Frondihabitans sp. PAMC 28766: one gene and its partner. The protein of the gene in region 2 interacts with the protein of the main gene of each other region in a pairwise test. Links are inferred from orthologs where the notes say so. Each region holds a gene or a part of one and is shown on either strand. Other genes may lie near its edges.

Region 1 (7,929 bases), 240 kb from region 2 along the record:
GTCGCGCTGCGCGACTACGGCCTTGCCGAAGCCGACGTCCCGCGCGCGGCCGAGCTGATCCTGCCTGCGGTGCCGCCCTCAAACCCCCGCCCGGTCACGCGCGGCGACCTCGAGCGCCTGCTCGAAGCCGCCTGGGCCGGCACACCGCCCGAGACCCTCTGACCCGCCCCGTCCGTCTCCGAAAGGACACCGCCATGACCACGACCCCCGTTTCCGACCGGCAGACCCAGCGCGAGGAGGCGCTGATCGAGACCGTCGTCGCCTCGTTCGACAACACACCCGATGCTCGGCTCAAGGAGGTCATGCAGTCGCTGACACGGCACCTGCACGCGTTTGTCCGTGAGGTGCGCCTCACCGAGGCCGAGTGGAACACGGCGATCGCCTTCCTCACCGACGCCGGCCACATCACCGACGACCGCCGGCAGGAGTTCATCCTGCTCTCGGACGTCCTCGGCATCTCGATGCAGACCGTCGCCGTCAACAACGAGGCGCACGGCGACGCCACCGAGGCCACCGTCTTCGGGCCGTTCTTCGTCGACGACGCCCCGCTCATCGCCAACGGCGGCGACATCGCCGGCTCGGCGCCGGGCCAGCCGTGCTGGGTCGAGGGCAGCGTGCGCGACACCGAGGGCAACCCCCTTCCGGGCGCCCGGATCGAGGTCTGGGAGGCCGACGAGGACGGCTTCTACGACGTGCAGTACAGCGACGACCGGGTCGCGGGCCGAGCCCACCTCGTCGCCGACGACGAGGGCGAGTACTGCTTCTGGGGGCTCACCCCGACGCCCTACCCCATCCCGAACGACGGGCCGGTGGGCAAGCTGCTCGACGCCGTGCACCGCTCGCCGATGCGCGCGTCGCACCTCCACTTCATGGTCTCGTCGCCCGCCAAGCGCACCCTCGTGACGCACATCTTCGTCGCGGGCGATCCGCTGCTCACCAGCGACTCGGTGTTCGGGGTGAAGGAGTCACTCGTCCTCGACTTCGCCGAGCAGGCCGCAGGATCGCCGACCCCCGACGGTCGCGATCTCGGCTCGCGCACCTGGTCGCGCACGACGTTCGACATCGTGCTCGCCCCCGAGGCCTGACGATCCCGGGGCAACGATTCTGCAGGGCGTGCAGCGTCAGTGCTTGGCCGCCGCCATGCCCGTCTCGACCTCGTCGAAGGTCATGGCTCGAGTGGGCAGAGCGCCTCGATCGGTGGCCCGCAAGCCGTCGAGCATGATCGTCAGGTAGCGCCGCCAGAGGTCGGGATGCGCGGGCGAGCACATCTCGAACGCCATCCCCAGCATGGAGAAGACGGCGGCGGAGTCGGTCGGCTCGACGTCGGGGCGCAGGATGCCGGCGGCGCGCGCCCGGTCGAAGAGGGCCGTCACCGTCGGTGCGAGCCGGTCGAGGATGTTCTGCTTGTCGGGCGTGATCTCGTAGCCCATCAGCACCTCGTGGAGGCCCCGGTCACGGGCCTGCCGCTCGGCCGAGGTCTCGAAGAAGAAGACGAGCGCCTCCCACGGGTCGTCGATGGCCAACGCCGCCTCGGCCTCGGCGATGACCCCGTCGATGCTGTCGGCGAAGAGGGCGGCGGCGAGATCCTGCTTGTTGGCGAAGTGCCGGTAGGCGGTGCCGACACCGACACCGGCTCGACGAGCGACGTCGTCGAGGCTGGCCTCGAGCCCGCGCTCGGCGAACACCGCCCGAGCCGCGTCCAGAAGGAGGGCGCGGTTGCGGGCGGCGTCTTTGCGAAGCGGTGTGGATCTCATCAGTGCATTATCGCTGGCGCGCCCTCGGGGTCGACGTCGGACAGGCCCTTCGGGATTCCGCGCGGCAGCACGATGGCCGAGGCGACGGCGCCGAGCAGGAAGATGCCCGTCGCCCACGAGAACGCGACCGAGTAGCTGTGCACGGCGGCGAGCGCCTGGTTCTGGGGGGTCAGAGCCTTGCCGACGAGGAAGGCCGTCGCGGCGCTCGAGGCGAACGTGTTGAGCAGCGCCGTGCCGATCGAGCCGCCGACCTGCTGCACGGTGTTCACCGTCGCCGACGCCACACCGGCGTCGTCGGCGCGGATGCCGAGGGTCGAGATGTTCTGTGCCGACGAGAAGATGAGGCCGAGACCGACGCCCATCACCAGGAGGCCGGGCAGGACGTTGGCGACGTAGGTGCTGTTCACCCCGACGTTCGTGAAGAGGAACATCGCGACGGCGCCGAGCAGGGCCCCGAGCGGGATGATGATCTTCGGGCTGACCCGGCGCGTGAGCTGAGGGCCGGCGACTGCCGCCGCAGCGACGAGAGCGGCGGTCAGTGGCAGGAACGCAAGCCCCGTCTTGAGCGGCGTGTAGTGCAGGTTCTGCTGCAAGAAGTAGGTCATGAACAGGAACACGGCGAACATCGCAGCGCCCGAGATGAGCATGGCGACGAACCCGCCGCCGCGCACGCGGTCGAGGACGATCCGCAGCGGCAGAAGGGGGTGCTTCGAGCGCACCTGGATGACCACGAAAGCGACGAGCAGGACGCCGGCGGCGATCAGGTAGCCGATGGTCGTGGCCGAGCCCCAGCCGTCGGTGTTGGCGTTCGACAGGCCGTACACCAGCGCGAAGAGACCCGCGGTGACGGTGATCGTGCCCGGGATGTCGATGCGGGGGCGGTGCTCTGAGCGGTTCGGGGCCAGCAGGATGATGGCGCCGATCAGAGCGGGGACCACCGTGAGGATATTGACGTACATCGTCCAGCGCCACGAGAAGTACTCGGTGAGGACGCCGCCGAGCAGGAGACCGACGGCCGAGCCGCCACCGGCGATCGCGCCGAAGATGCCGAAGGCGCGGGCGCGCTCGTTGCCATTGCTGAACGTGGTGGTGAGGAGGGCCAGGAGAGCCGGTGCGAGCATGGCTGCAAAGCCGCCCTGGACGGCGCGGGCGGCGACCAGCATGCCGAAGCTGGTGGCGGCGCCGCCGACGGCCGACGCCGCCGCGAAGCCCGCGAGCCCGATGATGAGCATGGTCTTGCGGCCGACGAGGTCGGCGAGGCGGCCGCCCAGCAGCAGGAGGCTGCCGAACGACAGCGAGTAGGCCGTGATGATCCACTGCCGGTTGTCGTCGGTGAAGTGGAGGGCGGCCTGAGCCGACGGCAGCGCGATGTTGACCACGGTCGAGTCGAGCACGATGGTCAGCTGGGCGAGGGCCAGTACGGCGAGGACGACCCAGCGCAGGCGGTGCTGGCGAGCCTCGGCCGGCCCCAGGTGGGACATGTCGGGCGTGATGGGTGAGGTCGGCGGCAGAACGCCCGCCGGCTGTGGATCGACTTGGTTCGTGGTCATGCGTGTGCCCCTTGACGTCGTGGCCGGCGTGTGTCGCCGGGATGTAACGGAGGTCGAACCTCCGTTTCAATGAACGCTAGAGCATGCGGGGCCGCCGAGCCTCGACGTCTGCTGTGAATACGGAGGTTTAACCTCCGCTTCACCTTCCGTGCTGGACTCGTCCGTCGACACGGTGCGGGCGCGACGGCCACCAGAACGCATCACCGGTGAGGAAGACCAGTGCCGGCACCAGCACCGTCCGCACCACCAGGGTGTCGAGCAGCACACCGATGCACACGATGATGCCCACCTGCGTCAGGGCGACGACGGGCAGAACTCCGAGCACGGCGAACACCGACGCGAGCAGGATCCCGGCACTCGTGATCACGGCGCCGGTCGAGGCGAGCGCTCGCACCATCCCTTCGCGGGTGCCGTGTGCCCTGCTCTCTTCGCGGGCACGCGTCGTCAAGAAGATGTTGTAGTCGACGCCGAGGGCGACCAGGAACAGGAACGCGTAGAGAGTCACGCTCGAGTCGAGCGCGGGAAACCCGAGCAGGTGGGTGAACGCAAAGGTCGAGACGCCGAGGCTCGCGAAGAACGTGGCGAGCACGCTGGCGATGAGCAGGATCGGCGCCACCAGCGACCGCAGCAGCAGCGCGAGCACCGCGAAGACGATGGCGAGGATGATCGGGATCACCAGGTCTTGATCGTGCTGCGAAGCGTTCTGCGTGTCGAGCGCTGTCGCGTCGGTTCCGCCGACGAGCGACTTCGACAGGGTGCCACCGGCGCTCGCGTACGCCTGGCGGAGGCGGTCGATGCTGGCGAACGCCGCATCGCTCTGCGGCTCGGCCCGGAGCGAGACCGCGATGTCGGTGAGACCGTCGTGCGTCTCACCCGCCGACGCCGAAGCGACTCCGGAGGTCGACTTCGCCAGACTCGTCGCCTGCGCCGCCACAGAAGTCGGTGCCAGCACGGTGGTCTGGCTCGTCAGCCCCGCCGAGAACGACCGGTCGATGACCTTCTGGGCGCTGACGCTCGCCGGGGTTCCGAGAAGCTGAGCCGTCTGCGACAGCCCGACCGAGTATCCCGACAGCCCGAGGCTCAGGATCGCCAACCCCACGACGGCAGCGACCGACACGATCACCGGGCGCTGGGCCACACGACGGGCCAACCGGGCCCAGAAGCCGCGCGCTTCCGCCTCGGTCAGGCTGTCGGATCCTGCGCCCGCGTCGCCTGCGGATGCAGCGGCTTCGGACGTGTGCGACGCGGCGGGGCGGGGCACGAACGGCCAGAACAGGCCGCGACCGCACACCGCGAGGGCGGCAGGGAGCGCGATGAGGGCGAACAGGATGGCGATGACCACGCCGACCGCGCAGGCGAACCCGAGGGCGCGGTTGTTCGACAGCGTTGCGAGCAGCAGGGTGATGAGGCTGAGCGCGACAGTGCCGCCGCTGGCCGCGATCGCCGGCCCCGCGCTCGTGAACGCGGTGCGCATGGCTGTGAACCGGTCGTCGTTGCGCGTGAGCTCTTCGCGGTAGCGGGCGACGAGGAGGAGGGCGTAGTTCGTGCCGGCGCCGAAGACGAGCACCGACAGGATCCCCGAGATCGACGCGTCGATGTTCAGCCCGACGGGCACGGCGAGTGCCTGCACGACCTTGCTCGCCAGCCCGTCGGCCGCACCGACCACGGCGAGCGGCACGATCCAGAGCACAGGGCTGCGATACGTGATGATCAAGAGAGCCGCGACGACGATGACCGTCACGAGCAGCAGCCGGAAGTCCGCGCCGGCGAACGAGTTCGCGATGTCGTCCTGGAACCCGACCGGCCCGGTCAGCTGGGCCGTGAGCCCTGTGGGGAGATCGGCTGAGGCGGTGGTGCGCAGGGTCGTGGCCGCTTTCGACACATCGGCCGAGACCGACGCACTCGACAGCGGCACGGCCAGGATCGCGGCGGTGCCGTCGGTGCTGAACTCTGGCCGGACCGCCTGCGGCGCCGTCGACTTCGCAGCCAGAGCGGTCGCGCGGGCGGCGATCGCCGTGCGATCGGCCGACGTCAGCTCTTTGTCGCCGCGATCGAAGACGACGATTCCGACCGTGGTGTCGGCCGATGGGAACTTCGCCACGAGGGCCGCCACCTCGGCCGACTCGGCGGTGGAGGGAAGCCCCGATTGCGGATACGACGAGCTCTTGCCGGACGGAAGCAACGCGAACAGCAGCGCGACGGCCAGCACGGTGAGGCCGAGCACGAGCCAGGACGTGCGGCGAGAACGGAAGGCAGCCGACAGGGTGCGAATGGTTATTCCTTAGTGAACTGATGTCTTAGTTACTAAGAGTTCTACCCGACTCGGGTAGATTCTGCAACGAGGAGAAGTCATGACCGTCGCCCCCGAAGGAGAACGGCGCCAGCTGCGCGCCGACATCGTCACGCACCTCCAGGTGCTCACGACCGAGTCGCGGCACGTGGCTCAGGCCTTCTCACAAGAGCAGGGCCTCGCCCACTCCGACCTCGACGCCCTCCTGTTCGTCATGCACCAACAGGCCGCCGGCACGCCGACCACCCCGGGTGGCGTCGCCGACGCCCTGGGTCTCACGTCGGGCGCCGCGACGGGAGTGATCGACCGGCTCACCCGCGCGGGCCACGTCGAGCGACGTCGCGACGAGCTCGACCGCAGAATCATCCGCGTGCACTACAGCGCGCACGCGCAGGAGACCGCGCGCGGCTTCTTCGCCCCGCTCGGTCGCCTGACCGACCGTGTCATGGCGGGCTACACCGAGGCCGAACTCACGATGGTCACGCGCTTCCTCGCCGAGATGGGCTCGGCGATGGCCGAGCAGGCCCGGACGGCCGGGCACGCGTCGACCTGAGGCGCCGCGGGCGAGATCAGCGCCCGCTTTCGACCACCACGTGCCGCTCGTCGACCCCGTTGTATTCGCTGAGGGGGCGGATCAGCGAGTTCGACGCCAGCTGCTCGACGATGTGCGCCGTCCACCCCGTGATCCGGCTCGCCACGAACAGCGGCGTGAACATCTCGGTGTCGAAGCCGATCAGCCGGTAGGCAGGGCCCGACGGGTAGTCGAGGTTGGGCTTGATCGGCTTGCGGGCCTGCATGGCCGCGTCGAGCGCGTCGTAGAGGGCGAGGAGATCCTGCGCCTGGAACTCGTCGACGAGGGTGTCGAGAGCGGCCTTCATCGTGGGCACGCGGGAGTCGCCGTTCTTGTAGACGCGGTGACCGAAGCCCATGATCTTGCGCTTCTCGGAGAGAGCCTGCTCGAGCCACGCGTCGGCCTTGTCGGCCGAGCCGATCTCGTCGAAGATGTGCATGACGGCCTCGTTGGCGCCGCCGTGCAGCGGGCCCTTGAGGGCGCCGACGCCGGCGACGACGGCCGAATAGAGGTCGCTGAGGGTCGACGTCACGACGCGGGCCGTGAACGTCGACGCGTTGAACGAGTGCTCGGCGTACAGGATCATCGACACGTCGAACGCCTTCACGACCACATCCGACGGCACCTCGCCGAAGGTCATGTTCAAGAAGTTGGCCGAGTAACCGAGGTCGTCGCGCGGCTCGACGAGCTCTTGGCCGCGGCGGCGACGCTGGTCGTAGGCGACGATCGCGGGTGTCGCGGCCAGCAGGTGGATCGCTTTGGCGTGGTTCGACTCGGGCGACGCGTCGGCAGCGGTCGGGTCGCCCGCGCCGATGATGCTGATCGCGGTGCGCAGCACGTCCATCGGGTGCGCGGTGAGCGGCAGGTCGTCGATGGCGCGCTTCACGTTCGCATCGAGGGCACGCTGCGAGCGCTCCTGCTTCTCGAAGGCCGACAGAGCGGCCGCATCGGGCAGGTCGCCGTTCCAGAGGAGGTACGCGACCTCCTCGAACGAGCAGTTGGCCGCGAGCTCCTGCACGGGGTAGCCCCGGTAGAGCAGCGAGTTCGTCTCGGGGTTGACCTTCGAGACGGCGGTGTAGTCGACGACGACGCCGGCGAGGCCCTTGTGGATCGGATTTTCAGAAGAGGCAGTGGTGTCAGGCATGGTGGCACTCCTTCGTGCGGTGGAACGGGGTCAGAGGGTGAAGTTGAACAGCGAGGTGTCGAAGGTGTTGTACGCCTCGTAGTCGAGAAGCTCGTACAGGCGGGCCCGGGTCTGCATGCCTGCGACCTCCGACTTCAGCGAGCCTTCGGCCGTCAGCGTCTCGAGGCCGCGCTCGGCGGCGCCCATCGCGATGCGCAGCAGGCTCACCGGGTAGATGACGAGGTTGATGCCGACGTCGCGGAGCTGCGTCACCGTGAAGAGCTCGCTCTTGCCGAACTCGGTCATGTTCGCCAGCACCGGCACGTCGACGGCGGCCCGGATCGCGGCGAACTCGTCGAGCGTCGCCATCGCCTCGGGGAAGACGGCGTCGGCGCCCGCGTCGACAAGCTGCTTCGCTCGGTCGATCGCGGCCTGCAGCCCGTCGATGGCGCGGATGTCGGTGCGCGCCATGATGAGCAGATTCGGGTCGCGCCTCGCATCGGCGGCTGCCCGGATGCGCTTGAGGGCGGTGTCGGTGTCGACGACGGCCTTGCCGTCGAGGTGACCGCACCGCTTGGGGTTGACCTGGTCTTCGATGTGGAGGCCCGCGACGCCGGCGTCTTCGAGGGTCTGCACCGTGC
Region 2 (8,772 bases):
GCCCGAGGACGTCTTTGCCCGCGATCACGTCGGGGATGGTCGCCGCCTGGATCGGGAAGGGCGCGGGGGCGCCCATCGTGATCAGCTGGCGGGTGATGTTGTCGCCGAGACCCAGGTCGCCCCACGTCTTGCCCGCGACCTCGCCGGCCGTGACGACCTCGGCCTGCAGCTTCTCGAGCTTGACGTCGTCTTCGGGGCTGTAGTGGGGAGCGTTGTCGCGCTTCGGGTAGAAGTCGCTGCCGCGCTCGGCGCGGTCGTCGCCGTAGCTGCGGTCGTTGCCGCGGGGGCGGTCGGAGCTGCGGTCGCTGCGGTCGCTTCCGTAGGAGCCGTTGCCGCCGTACGAGCGGGTCGGGCGGTTGCCGCGATCGTCGCGGTCGAACTCGCGCGGGGCGCCAGACCGCTCCGGGCGGTCGTTACGGGCGGGGCGGCCAGCGCCGGAACGGCCATCCGAGTCAGCGCGGTCGAACGAGCGCGGGGCGCGGTCGTCGCGCGACGGACGCGACGGACGGTCGTCACGGTTGAAGCTGCGCGGGGCGCGGTCGTCACGAGCCGAGCGGTCATCGCGGTCGTACGAGCGGGGCGCTCGGTCGTCGCGCGCGGGGCGCGCGGAGCGATCGTCACGGTCGAAGCTGCGTGGGGCGCGGTCGTCGCGCGACGGGCGGCCGGAGCCGTAGTCGTCGCGGCGCTTGAATGGCGCGCGATCCTCGCGGCCCGGGCGGCCACCCTCGGGGCGGTCGTACGAGCGGGCGGGGCGGTCGTTCGAGCGGGCCGGGCGGTCGTTCGAGCGGGCCGGGCGGTCGTTACGGTCGTACGAGCGCAAGCCGCGGTCGTCGGAGCGACCGCCGCGGTCGTCACGCGCCGGGCGTCCGCCGCCGAAACGGTCGTCACGCGAGGGGCGGCTGTCGCGAGCCGGACGCTCGTCGCGGGCCGGACGACCAGCGCTGAAGCGGTCGCCGCCGGCGGGACGCTCGTCGCGGTTGTACCCGCCACGCGAGGGGCGCTCGTCGTTGTAGCCGCCGCGCGAGGGGCGCTCGAACGAGTCGCGGCCGCGAGCGCCGTTGCGGGCGTCGCGGTCTTCACGGGCGCCTCCGAAGCGGGGGTTGGAGCCGCCGGCCTTGCGCGGCTCCCAGTTGGGGCGACCCGACGCGTTGTCGGCCGAGCGTCCGCCACGGGGGGCGTCGCCGCGCGAAGCGCCGCGGGCGGCACGCTCGGGGGCGTCCCAACGCTTCTTGGCGGGGCCGCCTTCGGGCTCGGGCTTGTAGCCGCGATGCTTGGGGCTCTTCGAGCTGGGGCGGACCTTGGCGGGGCGCGCCGAAGCATTCTTGTCGAAAGGAGACATGGTTCTTCCTGGGTTTCTCTGGATGACGCGAAGATTCACCCCGGGCAGCCTTTGGCCAGGGACCGTTCACATACGTGATTGCATCGCAGCAGATCGCTTGCGATTCCGGCCCCGGAGACTGACAAAACCCATCCGCTAACAGTCGCGGTGTCTCGAGCCGACCCACCTACGCTACCCGACGCCTGCCATTTTCGTAACCCCGAGGCATCCTGCGCCCGCCTCTCCTCCCAATTTCGAGGAGAAATTGCTCGCGACGACGACGAAGTGCGGCGGCGGCGGCCACGCCGCGACTATCTCCTCGCAATTGGGAGGAGGAGGAGGAGGAGGAGGAGGAGGAGGAGGAGGAGGAGCGGCGGAGGCGCAGGCAGGACTACGACCGCTCAGGCAGCACGGGCGCGCGACGCGCAGCCCGCCGCTCGAGCCACTCGTAGATGCCCGAGTAGAGCACCGGCAGCACGATGAGCGTCAGGATCGTCGAGGTCACGAGCCCGCCGATCACGACGATCGCCAGCGGCTGCGAGATGAAGCTCGAGTGACCCGTCAGCCCGACGGCGAGCGGCACGAGCGCGAGGATCGTGGCGAGGGCCGTCATCAGGATCGGCCGGAGACGCCGGGACGTCCCCTCGATCAGCGCCTCTCTGACAGGCAGACCTCTGCGCCGATATTGGTTGACGAGGTCGACGAGCACGATGGCGTTCGTCACCACGATGCCGACCAGCATCAGCACGCCGATCAGCGACGGCACGCCGAGGGGGATCCTGACGATCACCTGCAGCAGGATCGCGCCCGAGAAAGCGAACGGGATCGACACGAGCAGCAGCACCGGCTGCAGCAGGCTCTTGAATGCGGCCACCATGACGATGTAGACGACCAGGATCGCGACGATCAGAGCGATCGTCAGGTCTTTGAACGCCGACGACTGCTGCGAGGTGACACCGCCGACGACGGCATCGGCGCCCTTCGGCAGGTTGACGCCCGCGAGCGCGGACGACACCTGCGAGTTCGCGGCCGACAGGTTGTCGGAGGCCGGCGTGATCGTGATGGTGGCACTGCGGACGGCGTTCTCGGTGGTGATGGTCGCGGGGCCGTCGGTCTGCGTGACCGTGGCGAGGTCGCTCAGCGGCACGATGCCCTTCGACGTCGGCACGCTCAGCTTCTGCAGCGCGGAGACGGTCGTGGGCGGGTTCGTGGGTGTCGTGAAGATATCGACGGTCGAGCCGTTGATCTCGAGTGAGCCGACGTCGAGCGGCTGCACGGCCTGCGAGACCAGGCCACCGACCTCCAGTTCGGTGAGGCCGTACGACGCGGCCTTCGTGCGATCGACCGTGATACCGATCAGGGGCTGCGCGGCCGAGAGGTTGCTCGTCACGCCTGCGGCCGACTTGACCTTCTTCATCGCGTCGTAGACCCGGTCCGCTGCGGTCTGCAGCGTGGCCGCATCGTTCGAGGTGACGTCGACCTCGATGTCGTTGCTCGACCCGAAGCCGCTCGAGGGCTCGACGGTGATGTCGCCCGCGCCGGTCAGGGCGCCGAGGCGGGAGCGGATCGTGGCGGTCAGGGCGTCCTGGTCGGCGTTCTCGTCGGTGGTGATCTGGTAGGTGACCGTCGAGCCGTCGCTGCCGCCGAAGAACGAGGCGAGCGAGTTGCCGCTCGAGCCGATGGTGAGCTGCACGGTGTCGATCTGCTTGATGCCCTGCAGGGCGTTCTCGACCTTCTGCGCGGCGGCCGACTGGGACGCGAGGCTCGTACCGGACGGCAGCGCCTGCGAGACGGAGAGGGTGTTCTGGCCGCTCGAGCCGAGGAAGTTCGTGGTGAGCAGCAGTGCCGACACCCCCGACCCGGCGAGCACGACGGCCGCGAGCATGACGGTCAGCAGCCTGAAGCGCAAGGTCCAGTTCAGGATCGGAAGGTACCCGCGCCGCAGACCATCGAGCCGCGTCTGATGCCCGCTCTTCACGTAGTCGACGGCGGCGTGCGGCATCTCGACGTCGGCGCCGAGACCTGCACCGCGACCCGCGCCCACCCCCGTACTGGCACCCGCGCGGGCGGCCGAGTCAGAAGTCGTCGGCGGCGCATCGATCGGCTCCGGCGAGTGCCGGTGCCCCTTCGCCGGCCGCATGAACCAGTACGACAGCACCGGCACGATGGTCAGCGCCACGAACAGCGATCCGAGCAGCGCGATCACGACGGTGAGCGCGAAGGGCCGGAAGAGCTCGCCGACCTCGCTCTGCACGAACGCCAGCGGCAAGAAGACGACCACCGTGGTGATCGTCGACGCGGTCACGGCGCCGGCCACCTCACGCACGGCCGAGGCGATCGCGTGCGCCCGGTCGACGCCGGGAGTCAGATGTCTCTTGATGTTCTCGGTGACGACGATCGAGTCGTCGACCACCCGCCCGATCGCGATCGTGAGCGCGCCGAGGGTCAGGATGTTGATCGTGTAGCCGGTCGCGAGCAGCCCGATGAAGGTGATCAGCACGCTGGTCGGAATGCTGATCGCAGTCACGATCGTCGACCGGATCGAGAACAGGAAGAGGAAGATCACGAACACTGCGAAGATCAGACCGAGCCCGCCCTCGGTCGCCAGCGACGTGATCGACTGCTGGATGAACGGCGCCTGGTCGAAGACGACCGTCATCGTCACGTGATCGTTCAGGTTGGTGAGCAGAGACGGGATGTCGTCACGGATCGTCTTGGAGACGTCGACCGTGTTGGCATCCTGCGACTTGGTGACGGCGATGGTCAGAGCGTCTTTGCCGTTGACACGCGAGATCGAGGTGATCGGCGCACTGGTCAGCGCCACTTTCGAGACGTCGGCGATGGTGGTCGGCGCCGCCTGGCCGGTCAGCGGCGACTTCGCGCCCACGAGCGGAAGTGCAGAGACCTGCGCGACGCTCGTGAGCCGTGACCCGGCCTGGATCGACAGGGTCTTGCCGTTCTGAGTGATCTGGCCGCCGGGCACGAGGGTGCCGTTGTCGTCGAGGGCGTCTTTGATGGCGCTGGAGGTCAGACCGACGGCCGCGAGCTTCGACTGGTTCGGCTGGATCGTGACCCGCTGGCCGGCGTCGCCGTAGACGGTGGCCTGGTTGACGCCGTCGAGCTTCTGGAGCGCCGGCACGGTGATGTTGTTGAGGTCGTCGACGAGCTTCTGCTTGTCGGCCGGGCCGCCGGTCACCGCGAGCTGGATGACGGGCAGGTCGGAGAGGTCGCCCGAGACCACCTGCGTCTGCACCGAGTCGGGCAGGGTGACGGTGTCGATCGCCTGCTGGATCTTCTCTTCGGCCTGGGGGATGTCGGTGCCGTAGTCGAACGACGCCTGGATCGAGGACGACGACGTCTGCGAGGTCGCCGTCGTGGACTGCAGCCCCGGGATGATCTGAATCGCCTTCTCGATCGGCGACGAGACGGAGTCGTTGACGACCTGCGGCGACGCCCCCGGGTAGGTTGCGACGATGGCGACCTGGGGCAGCGTGATGTCCGGGATGAGCTCCTGCTTGAGCGCCGTCAGCGCGTAGCCGCCGAAGATCGCTACGACGATCGTGATCAGAGCGATGAGAGCTCGGTTGCGAAGGCTGAAGACCGAGAGGAGATGCACTGGCGCTCCGGTGTCGAGAAGGAGGGGGCGGGGACTGCTCTTATGGAACACCCAGCCTGCTGAGGGCTCGCTGATCCAGGCCCCGAGAAGTGGGGGAATACAGCGGAGGGCAGCGATGTTGACACGTCCTCGGCAGGGCGTAGGCTCGTCCGTCGTGACTAACGACGTACGGTCTCCGAAACGGTGGCTGATCGGCGAGCCGCTGTCCTCCGAGAAACTCGACCACCAGCTGCTGCCCAAGCACCTGGCCCTCCCCATCTTCGCGAGCGACCCACTCAGCTCTGTGGCGTACGCCCCGCAGGAGATGCTGATGATCCTGCTGATCGGCGGGCTCGGCTTCCTGACGCTCGCTCCGTGGATCGCTCTGGCGGTCGTCGTCCTGCTGATCGTCGTCGTGCTGTCGTACCGTCAGCTCGTCAAGGCCTACCCGTCGGGCGGCGGCGACTACGAGGTGGCCCGCAAGAACCTCGGCGAGAAGGCCGGCCTCGTCGTGGCGTCGGCTCTGCTCGTCGACTACATCATGACCGTCGCCGTCTCGATCGCCTCGGGCGTCGACAACATCATCTCGGCGGTGCCGGATCTCGCCGACTTCCGGGTCGAGATGGCCATCTTCTTCGTCATCATCCTGGCGGCCGTCAACCTCCGCGGTGTGCGCGAGTCGGGCAAGGCGTTCGCCGTGCCGACCTACCTCTTCATCACGAGCGTCTTCGTCATGGTCGTCACCGCGCTCGTGCGCACCGCTCTCGGCCACCCGCCCGTGGCCGAGAGCGCGCAGTTCACGGTGCAGGGCGAGAACATCGCCCACGCCGCCTTCGTGCTCCTCCTGCTGCGCGCCTTCGCCAGTGGCTGCTCGGCACTGACCGGCGTCGAGGCGATCGCGAACGGCGTGCCCGCGTTCCGATTCCCCAAGGTCAAGAACGCGCAGAAGACCCTGGCCCTCATGGGCGGCATCGCGATCGTTCTGTTCTCCGGCCTCGTCGCCGTCTCGCTGATCGCGAAGGTGCACTACGCCGAGTCGTCGTGCGACCTGCAGGGCCTCAAGAACTGCGCCGCGGCTGTGCAGCCCAGTCTCATCTCGCAGGTGGCGACGGCCGTCTTCGGGGCGAACAGCATCCCCTTCTTCATCATCCAGGCCGTCACCGCGGCCGTCCTGCTGCTGGCCGCCAACACGGCGTTCAACGGATTTCCCCTCCTCGGCTCGATCCTCGCCCGAGACACGTACGCCCCCAAGGCACTCAACAGCCGCGGCGACCGCCTGATCTACTCGAACGGCGTGATCGTGCTCGGTGTCATCGCCGGCGTGATCCTGCTGATCTTCCGCGCCAACGTCACCCAGCTGATCCAGCTCTACATCATCGGCGTCTTCGTCTCGTTCACGCTCGGCCAGACCGGCATGGTGCGGCACTGGATCCGCCTGCTGCGCGACCCCGAGACGACCGGCCGCACTCAGATCAAGCGGTCGCTCTGCATCAACCTGGTCGGCGCGATCATGACGGCGACCGTGCTGATCGTCGTGACGATCACCAAGTTCACGCACGGCGCCTGGATCGTCTACGTGGTAATGCCGATCCTGTTCTTCCTCATGCTCGGCGTGAACCGCTACTACCGCGACGTCGACGTCGAGGTGGAGGTCGACGACACCACGACGTTCGGCGCCTCGGGCGACCACGCGATCGTGCTCGTCGGCAAGATGCAGAAGCCGGTGCTGAAGGCGATCGACTACGCCATCGCGGCCCGTCATGACACCCTCGAGGCGATCCACGTGTCGGTCGAGCAGGAGCCGACGGAGAGGCTGCAAGAGCAGTGGGACGCCATGAACATCGACGTCCCGCTCATCATCATCCCGTCGCCCTACCGCGACGTCGCCGTGCCGGTGATCAAGTACATCAAGGCGCACCGCGAGGAGTTCGGCGCCGAAGTCGTCACCGTCTACACGCCGATCTACATCGTCGGCCACTGGTGGGAGGCGCTGCTGCACAACCACCGCTCGCGCCGCATCCGTCAGAAGCTCATGCTCGCGCACGGCGTCACCGTGGCGCTCGTGCCGTGGCTGCTCGACTCGTCGGAGGTGCTCTACGGGCGCCGCTCGCGCGTCTTCCCCGGCCAGGACCGCTCGGGTGAGCCGCGCCGCCCCGTGAAGCCCGTGGCCCGCGGCCCGCACGCCGACGCCGAGGCCGCCCGCAAGGTGCAGGCCGAGAACGAGGCGATCGCTGCCGCTGCCGCCGCCCGCGAGCCTGCTCTTGCCGGCGCCGGCGCCGGAGCCGGCAAGCAGGGCTCGTCCGCCACATCGAAGCAGCGCCGCAAGGCCGCCGCCGCCCGCTCGACGGCGCGCAACAGCGCCTCCGCCCCGTCGAAGAAGCGCGACCCCGAGTAGCCCTTCCCCCGGCCGTTTTACCTATAGGTGCGGCCCTCGCGTCAGGAAACTTCTGTGCGGAAGCGACGCACCTATAGGTAGAACGTTGCCCTCCCGCGGCCGTTTTACCTATAGGTGCGGCCCTCGCGTCAGGAAACTTCTGTGCGGAAGCGACGCACCTATAGGTAAAACGGGAGGGGGCTAGCGCCAGACGACCGCGGGGCGCAGCAGGCGGTGGTGCGGGTCGCCGGGGCCGGCCACGTCGCCGATGAGAGCCGGGGCAGGATCGGGCCCGAGCAGCAGCTCGAGAGCCGCCGCCGCCACCTGCTCGAGCGGCTGCTCGACGCTCGGCAGCCCGACGGCCGCCGCGACCGGGGTGTTGTCGTAGCCGACGATCGGCACCGACGAGCCGAGCACCATCAGCGCTCCGAGCGCCAGCGAGTCGCTCGCGCAGACCACCCCGTCGAGCCCGATGCCCGAAGCCAGCAGGGCGCGCACGGCGTCGGATCCGTTGCCCACGCCGTCCTCGCTCGACACCTGCAGGGCGTCGAGGTCGGCCGCCTCGAGTCGTGACGCGCCCGCGCCGGCGAGGACCAGGCGATCCTGGTGCCCCTCCATGGCCTCGCGCCAGCCGCGGCGGCGCTCGTCGCCGGTGCCCGAGGGCGACGGCCAGCCGAGGTAGGCGATGCGGTCGCCGCCGAGCTCGAGCAGCGTCCGCGTCGATTCGGCGAGGCCGTGGCGGCCGTCGACGTCGACCCACCGGTGCTGCGCGTCGTCCATGTCGGCCACGCCCCAGGGCCGCCCGAAGGTGACGAACGGCGCCTCGTTGGCGATCAGCCACTCGGTGCGCGGGTCGTCGTAGGTGGTCGAGGTCAGCACGAACCCGTCGACGTCGGCGCCGTCGAGCAGGCGCTCGAACTGCCGGATCTCGTCGTCGGGGTCACGGGCCGTGAACAGCAGGATGCGCAGGCCCCTCGCGTCGGCCCTCTCGGTCAGAGCGTGCAGGAAACGGTCGAGCACGGCACCCGAGATGCCGTTCGTCACCGGGTCGAGGCGGATGCCGATGGTCGAGCTCTTGCGCGTGCGGAGACGCCGGGCCGAGGCGTGCGGGCGATAGCCCAGCGAGAGGATGGCGGCCTCGACGCGCTCGCGAGTGGCCGTCTTGACGATGTCGGGGGCATTGAGCACGTTCGACACCGTCTGGCGCGAGACGCCCGCGGCCTCGGCGACGTCGTAGACCGTCGGCTGCCTGCCCTGACCCCGGCGCATCGTCACTCACCTCCTCGTGGAGCGTTGCCTGCACGTTACCCGAACCCCGGTTGACACTCGAAGCGAGGCAGGCCTACAGTCTTGCTCAGAAAGTTTGATCGTTCAAATCTTGTCGACAACGCGGCAGGATCACGGTCACGACGCAGCGCAGCGCGCCTCACCTTTGGAGATCCCCATGCAACGACGCACCTCCCGCCGGTCCCGCAGGCTCTTGGC

What was found.
Region 1: the proteins of AX769_RS01895 (region 2) and AX769_RS00730 interact in binary tests that used the Bacillus subtilis proteins (3 or more experiments, as listed by UniProt). The link is inferred for Frondihabitans sp. PAMC 28766 from one-to-one orthologs.

The regions. Positions count from the first base shown.
Region 1 is NZ_CP014513.1:152,235-160,163, forward strand. The notes cover bases 2,987-5,930. They hold AX769_RS00730 (MMPL family transporter), read right to left. Parts: upstream 5,529-5,930; coding sequence 3,444-5,528; downstream 2,987-3,443. Other genes in these bases: AX769_RS00725 (MFS transporter), read right to left, coding at 2,987-3,304; AX769_RS00735 (MarR family winged helix-turn-helix transcriptional regulator), read left to right, coding at 5,656-5,930. Also shown: AX769_RS00710 (maleylacetate reductase), read left to right, coding at 1-162; AX769_RS00715 (intradiol ring-cleavage dioxygenase), read left to right, coding at 195-1,085; AX769_RS00720 (TetR/AcrR family transcriptional regulator), read right to left, coding at 1,122-1,754; more of AX769_RS00725, read right to left, coding at 1,754-2,986; more of AX769_RS00735, read left to right, coding at 5,931-6,147; AX769_RS00740 (bifunctional 2-methylcitrate synthase/citrate synthase), read right to left, coding at 6,164-7,309; prpB (methylisocitrate lyase), read right to left, coding at 7,340-7,929.
Region 2 is NZ_CP014513.1:398,650-407,421, forward strand. Bases 1,510-5,296 are described here. They hold AX769_RS01895 (efflux RND transporter permease subunit), read right to left. Parts: upstream 4,935-5,296; coding sequence 1,710-4,934; downstream 1,510-1,709. Other genes in these bases: AX769_RS01900 (APC family permease), read left to right, coding at 5,089-5,296. In the rest of the region: AX769_RS01890 (DEAD/DEAH box helicase), read right to left, coding at 1-1,339; more of AX769_RS01900, read left to right, coding at 5,297-7,308; AX769_RS01905 (LacI family DNA-binding transcriptional regulator), read right to left, coding at 7,489-8,556; AX769_RS01910 (extracellular solute-binding protein), read left to right, coding at 8,732-8,772. UniProt on the Bacillus subtilis protein: Required for self-resistance to surfactin, an antimicrobial lipopeptide surfactant produced by B.subtilis. Also required for swarming motility.